Regions from separate parts of the Streptomyces sp. NPDC025784 genome, predicted to be linked through region 1. Evidence: riboswitches for the same ligand, from Rfam matches in the RefSeq annotation. Region 1 holds a riboswitch; the other holds the start of a gene.
The links. A riboswitch is a leader RNA that binds a small molecule or an ion and turns the genes downstream of it on or off. The one in region 1 is predicted to bind S-adenosylmethionine.

Region 1 (3,361 bases):
CGCGGCGCCGTTGGACAGCCGGCCCACGGTCACCGTGCCCGCGGCGTCGGTCGTGGTCGCGGCGTCGCTGTCGCCTCCGCAGGCGCTCAGGGAGGCGGCCAGGGAGACGAGCGCGGTGGCCGCGGTGACCCCGCGTAGGAGGCTGCGTCGGGAGAAGTGCGTAGGCATGGCTGTCCTTGTCGCTGGGTGAGGGTGGGCGTGATGTGACCGTGGGGGGCCTGACGCCGGGTGGTGCGTGGGAGCGGTGGGGCACGCCGGGAGGTGTCAGGGAGGGGTGCGGGGGTGCGGGTCAGAGCACCTTGCTGAGGAAGTCCCGGGTCCGCTCGTGGCGCGGGGCGTGCAGCACCTGGCCGGGCGGCCCCTGTTCGACGATGCGGCCGCCGTCGACGAAGACGACCCGGTCGGCGACCTCGCGGGCGAAGCCGATCTCGTGCGTGACGATCACGAGGGTGGTGCCGCTCGTCGCCAGGTCCTTGATGACGGCCAGGACCTCGCCGACGAGTTCGGGGTCGAGTGCCGAGGTCGGTTCGTCGAACAGGATGATTCCCGGGCGCAGCGCGAGGGCGCGGGCGATCGCCACGCGCTGCTGCTGGCCGCCGGACAACTGGCGCGGGTAGGCGCCCGCCTTGTCGCCGAGGCCCACCCGGCCGAGGAGTTCGCGTGCGAGTTCCTGGGCCGCGGGCCGGGTCAGCTTCCCGGTGGCGACGGGTGCGGCGGCCACGTTGTCGAGGACGGTCAGATGGGGGAACAGGTTGAAGTTCTGGAAGACGAAGCCGATCCGGCTGCGCTGGGCCAGGATCGCCCGTTCGCCGAGTTCCTTGAGCCGTCGGCCGTGCCGGCGTACGCCGATCGGTTCGCCGTTGACGCTGACGTGGCCGACCTCGGGCTTCTCCAGGTGGTTGATCACCCGCAGCAGCGTCGACTTGCCGGAGCCGGACGGGCCGAGGATCACGGTGACCTCGCCCGGACGAACCGTCAGGTCGATACCGTCGAGGACCCTTTGGGTGCCGTACCACTTGTGCACGTCGTGCACCTCCAGGCCGGCGGGGCTCGCTTCGAGGGTCGATGCGGTGGTCATACGGCGGCCTCCTTGCGCAGCCGGGCCCGCAGGTCACCGAGGCCGGCGCGCGCCTTCTGCAGGGGGGTCGGCGGCAGGGTGCGCGTGGCGCCCCGGGCGAAGTACCGCTCGACGTAGAACTGGACGACGGACACGGCGCTCGTGAGGATCAGGTACCAGACCGTGGCGACCAGCAGCAGCGGCACGATGTCGCCGGGGTAGGTGCTGCCCATCGTCTGCACCGAGCCGAACAGGTCGAGCAGCGAGACGTAGAAGACCAGGGACGTGCCCTTGATCAGGCCGATCAGCTGGTTGACGTAGTTCGGGGTGATGGATCGCAGCGCCTGCGGGAGCACGATGCGGGTGAACTGGTAGCTCTTCGGCAGGCCGAGCGCGGCGGACGCCTCGTGCTGCCCCTGGTCGACGGAGAGGATTCCGCCGCGGACGACCTCGGAGGCGTATGCGGCCTCGTTGAGGCTGAGGCCGACGACGGCGACCGCCATGTCGGTGGCGAGCCGCGACTCGTCGAAGCTGACGAAGGCAGGGCCGAACGGGACGCCGAGGCTCAACGTGCGGTACAGGGCACTGAAGTTGTAGAGGAAGATCAGCACGACGATCAGCGGCACGGAGCGGAACAGCCACGTGTACAGCCAGCTCACCGCGCGCAGCACCGGGCTGCCGGAGAGTCTGGCCAGGGCGAGCAGGACCCCGCCGAGCAGCCCCAGCACAGCGCTGAGCGCGGCCACTTCGAGGGTGATGACGAGGCCGTCGAGGATCGTGGGGCGCAGGAACCAGTAGCGGAAGCGGTCCCACTGGTAGAAGGGGTTGGTGGCCAGGCCGTGGACGATCTGGGCGAGAACGACCAGGACGACGGCCGTGCCGATCCAGCGGCCCGGCCTGCGCAGCGGCAGGACCCGCTGGGCCGTGAGCGGTTTCGGCGGGTGGTGGGCGGGCGGTGCCTCGGCGAGAGACACGGCTGCGCCGGAGGGTTCACTCATGAGTGCTCCAGCAAAGAGGGACACCCCGGGGCGGGCGTGCGGACGCGGCGTCGGCGCGGCGCCGTGGGACGGCCGCGGACGACGGACAGCGGGAGGACGCCGGTACCGGGGGCCGGACGGGCAGAGGGCACACCGCTCGGCGGTGCGCGTCAGGGATTCAGAACGCCGTCAGCCTCGACAGCGGGCACAGCCCGGGGCGCTACACAGTGCGCTGTTGACACGGAGCAGGTCGACGCAGCGGTCGGCGCACAGCAGGACGCAGCCGCGGGGCCGCCGTGCGGCCTTCCTCGAAGCTGTGTGCATCGCCGTCTCCATCGCTGTTCCCGCCCGTGGGCGCTCGCGCTTACCGAAGGTCTTCCGGTCCGGTCCTCACCTGGGGCACCCCACCGCGACAGGAGGGTTGCCGGACAGCGAGCCAGGGCTTGTCGCTGACACTCATGACCGATCTGCGGCGTAAGTTAGGCACTTCCGGAAACCGATGTCAACGCCGGGCGGCCAGGATGACCACCTGGTGAGACCGGGTCCACGCCTTCTTGACGGCTTCGGGGAGCCCGCCGACACTGACGGGGACGGTCACGATTGTCAGCGCCTCGTCACTCGGTTCTTCCGTGCGACGCGGTGATCGGCCCCGGCCCGCTGACAGGCAACCCTTCCACCGCGACGGGGTGCCCCGGGTGACGACCGGGTCCCGCCGACGCGGTGGGGCAAGCGTGGTCGCGCAGGAGCGCGGACCCTGGAGCGGGACCGGTGGGAATGCCCAGGAACGACCTGACGAGACGCCTGCACATCGATCTGCTGCGGGTCTCCAGCGCCTACTAGACCGGCCGCCTCGAACCGGTACGCAAGCGCAGTCACTCCGTTCCTCCACGGCCGCTGCCCATGGGCGGGGCCGGGACCTCGTCGTTCCCAGGGAGAGTCATGCCCAAGACATCGTCGCGCGCTTCGGATTCAGGGACCTCCAGCACATGCGGCGGCGGCACGGCCGACGCACGCACCTCCATCCCCGGTGCCCCGGCGGCCTGTTGCCCGCTCCCCGGCGATCCGGGCCCGGCCGTGTCCCTGCCCGGCCTCCGTCCCCGGGGCGGGGCACCGTCCGTGCCGGCCCGTGCGCCGCGCATCCGCAGCCGCATCGGAGTGGGGGCCGCCGGGGGCTTCTACCCGGCGCCCCACCGCTACGAGTTGTACCTGTCGCAGGGCTGCCCGCGCTCGCTGCGGCTGTCCGTGACCCTGCGGCTGCTGGGCCTGCAGGACTCGGTGGCGACCACGGTCCTGGCGGATCGAGCCGCGACACCCGAGGCGTTCACCG
Region 2 (3,361 bases), on a different contig from region 1:
GCGTCGAAGACCGGCTCCAGGGGCGTCTGGTAGAGCATGTGGTGCACGAACCAGAGGACCGAGTTCGCGATGCCGTTGTAGGCGCCGGCGTGCACCTCGGCGTCGATGTCGAGCATGCGCACGCCCTCCTCGGCGACCCCGCGGCGCACCGCCTCGCGGTCGCCGTCGCCGAGCGCCGAGCACACCCACAGGGCGCCCGCGTCCGGACCGATCGCGGAGAGGCCGGAGACCAGCCCGCCGCCTCCCCGCCTGGCGTGCAGCGAACCGTCCTCGCGCACCTCGTACGAGACCGGGCCGCGGTTGGACGCGACGAGAATGCGGTGGGCAGCGCCCTGCGCAGAAGCCGTGGAAGCCATACGCCTCAACCTAGCCCGGCCCGGAAACGCTCAAACGTACGGACGACGGTACGAACAGGCCGTATACGACCGGCGGAGTCGGTCACTCCGTGTTTTCGCAGACCGGGGCTATGCCACTTTGCGTGACTGGTATTCGGCGATGTCCGCCATCGGTGGCCGCTCCTCCGTGTCGACGGAGTAGGTGCGCGGCTCGAAGCCGTCCTCGCCCCGCTCGAACTGGGTGAGGGCCGGGCGGACCAGGTGCCCGCGGGCCAGCCGGAGCTGTGCGGTGCGGTAGATGGCGGCGGCCATCCGGCCGAGCGCCTGGCCGTCCTGGTGGCGGTGCTTGCGGACGCCGACGTCGACCTGGGCGAGGGCGTCCAGACCCACCAGGTGCAGCGCGTCGACGAGCATGCCCAGTTCGACGCCGTACCCGACGGGGAACGGCAGCTGTTCGAGCAGGGAGCGGCGGGCCGCGTACTCGCCGCCCAGCGGCTGGACGAAGCCCGCGAGCTGCGGCCAGTGCATGTTGAGCAGGGGACGGGCCATGAGTTCGGTGACACGGCCGCCCTGGCCGGCCGCCGTCGCGCCGGACGCGGAACCGTCGGACACGGTCAGCGGCCGGTCGTACATCGCCTTGACGAGGTCCACACCCGGTTCGGTGAGCAGCGGGCCGACGATCCCGGTGACGAAGTCCGAGGAGAACTCCTTCAGATCGGCGTCGATGAAGCAGATGATGTCCCCGCTCGTCACGAGCAGCGACCGCCACAGCACCTCGCCCTTGCCGGGCACGGCCGGGATGCGCGGCAGGATGTCGTCGCGGTGCACGACCCGCGCGCCCGCGGCGGCGGCGACCTCGGAGGTGCGGTCCGTGGAGCCGGAGTCGACGACGACGATCTCGTCGACGAGGGGGACCTGTTCCATCAGGTCGTGGCGGATGATCGCGACGATGTCGCCGACCGTCTCCTCCTCGTCGAGGGCGGGCAGGACCACGCTGACCGTCGAACCGGTGGCGCGTTTCGCGGCCATGAGCTTGTGGAGCGGGCGATCGGACACGGACCAGGAGCGTGTGCCCAGCCAGCGCTCAACTTCTTCCAGCACAGTCTGCGGCTCCTCACTGTTTGATCACATGCTCTCATCGGCATGCCCGCCGTGGCAGCGGCTGATCGGCTAGGGCCGTCTCGCGGTTCGGACGACAGGTTCAACTGTCCTGGCCGTCGGTTACAGTCTTGAACAACGCGGGTGACCATCGCATGTCCTGGATCGTCGGCGCGTAAGCAGTTCAATAGTCAAACAATCAAATACCGCTCATCCAGAGGGGCAGAGGGATACGGCCCGATGAAGCCCCGGCAACCCTCCAGCCGGTCTCGTACCGATCGACGTCTCGATCGCACCGCGAGGCTCCCGGCTTGGGAAGGTGCCAAATCCGTCTCACGGCGAGATGCGTCGTGAGGAAGATGAGGAGAAAGGGCCTCGCCTCCATGGCTGCGCAGACAGTTGCAACCACCACGAACTCCGTCGACCTCGGTCCCGCCGCCGCCCTCTCGTGCCGGGAGTGCGGCCACCGCGTGCCCCTCGGCCCGGTCTTCGCCTGCGAGGAGTGTTTCGGCCCGCTGGAGATCGCGTACGACTACTCGGCCTACGACACCGAGGAACTCCGCAAGCGCATCGAAGCGGGCCCCGCGAACATCTGGCGCTACGCCCCCCTGCTGCCCGTCCCCGCGGACGTCGCCGAGAAGCCGAACATCAACCCCGGCTGGACCAAGCTCGTCAAGGCCGACAACCTCGCCCGCGAACTGGGCGTGACCGGCGGCCTCTACGTGAAGGACGACTCCGGCAACCCGACGCACTCCTTCAAGGACCGCGTCGTCGCGCAGGCCCTGGAGGCCGCCCGCGCCTTCGGCTTCACCACGCTGTCCTGCTCCTCCACCGGCAACCTCGCCGGCGCCGTCGGCGCCGCCGCGGCCCGTGCCGGCTTCCGCTCCTGCGTGTTCATCCCGCACGACCTGGAGCAGGGCAAGGTCGTCATGGCCGCGGTCTACGGCGGCGAACTCGTCGGCATCCAGGGCAACTACGACGACGTGAACCGCTTCTGCTCCGAGCTGATCGGCGACCCGGCCGGCGAGGGCTGGGGCTTCGTCAACGTCAACCTGCGCCCGTACTACGCGGAGGGCTCCAAGACCCTCGCGTTCGAGATCTGCGAGCAGCTCGGCTGGAAGCTCCCGGACCAGCTGGTCGTCCCGATCGCCTCCGGCTCCCAGCTCACGAAGATCGACAAGGGTCTCCAGGAGCTGATCAAGCTCGGCCTCGTCGAGGACAAGCCGTACAAGATCTTCGGCGCCCAGGCCGAGGGCTGCTCGCCGGTCTCCGTCGCCTACAAGGCCGGGCAGGACGTCGTCCGCCCGCAGAAGCCGGACACCATCGCCAAGTCGCTGGCCATCGGCAACCCGGCCGACGGCCCGTACGTGCTCGACATCGCGCGGCGCACCGGCGGTGCCGTGGAGGACGTGAACGACGAGCAGATCGTCGACGCGATCAAGCTGCTGGCGCGCACCGAGGGCATCTTCGCGGAGACGGCCGGTGGTGTGACCGTCGGCGTCACCCGCAAGCTGATCGAGAACGGTCTGCTCGACCCGGCCCTGACCACGGTCGTGCTGAACACCGGCGACGGCCTCAAGACCCTGGACGCGGTGGCCTCGGACACCGGCCTGACCGCGACCATCCGCCCGAACCTGGACTCCTTCCGAGAGGCTGGCCTCGCATCATGAGCGTCAACGTCCGCATCCCCACCATCCTGCGTACCTACACCGGCGGCCTGGCCGAGGTGAGCGCCGAGGGCGCGACCCTCGCCGAGGTCATCGCCGACCTGGAGAACAACCACACGGGCATCTCCGCGCGGGTCCTGGACGACCAGGGCAAGCTGCGCCGCTTCGTCAACGTCTATGTCAACGACGACGACGTGCGGTTCGAGCAGGGTCTCGAGACGGCGACGCCGGACGGTGCGGGCGTCTCGATCATCCCGGCCG

Region 2: another riboswitch for S-adenosylmethionine. It lies ahead of thrC (threonine synthase); the one in region 1 lies ahead of ACZ4IF_RS08325 (amino acid ABC transporter permease).

What each region holds. Positions count from the first base shown of each region.
Region 1 covers NZ_JBVHMN010000002.1:514,229-517,589, forward strand. The annotation lists gene ACZ4IF_RS08315 (ABC transporter substrate-binding protein) at 1-168, opposite strand, end outside; gene ACZ4IF_RS08320 (amino acid ABC transporter ATP-binding protein) at 290-1,078, opposite strand; gene ACZ4IF_RS08325 (amino acid ABC transporter permease) at 1,075-2,055, opposite strand; SAM riboswitch class IV at 2,390-2,498, opposite strand; SAM riboswitch class IV at 2,627-2,772, shown strand; gene ACZ4IF_RS08330 (putative leader peptide) at 2,809-2,874, shown strand; gene ACZ4IF_RS08335 (glutathione S-transferase C-terminal domain-containing protein) at 3,151-3,361, shown strand, end outside.
Region 2 covers NZ_JBVHMN010000007.1:151,539-154,899, forward strand. The annotation lists gene ACZ4IF_RS18005 (alpha,alpha-trehalose-phosphate synthase (UDP-forming)) at 1-356, opposite strand, end outside; gene ACZ4IF_RS18010 (glucosyl-3-phosphoglycerate synthase) at 465-1,436, opposite strand; SAM riboswitch class I at 1,641-1,799, shown strand; gene thrC (threonine synthase) at 1,817-3,103, shown strand; gene ACZ4IF_RS18020 (MoaD/ThiS family protein) at 3,100-3,361, shown strand, end outside.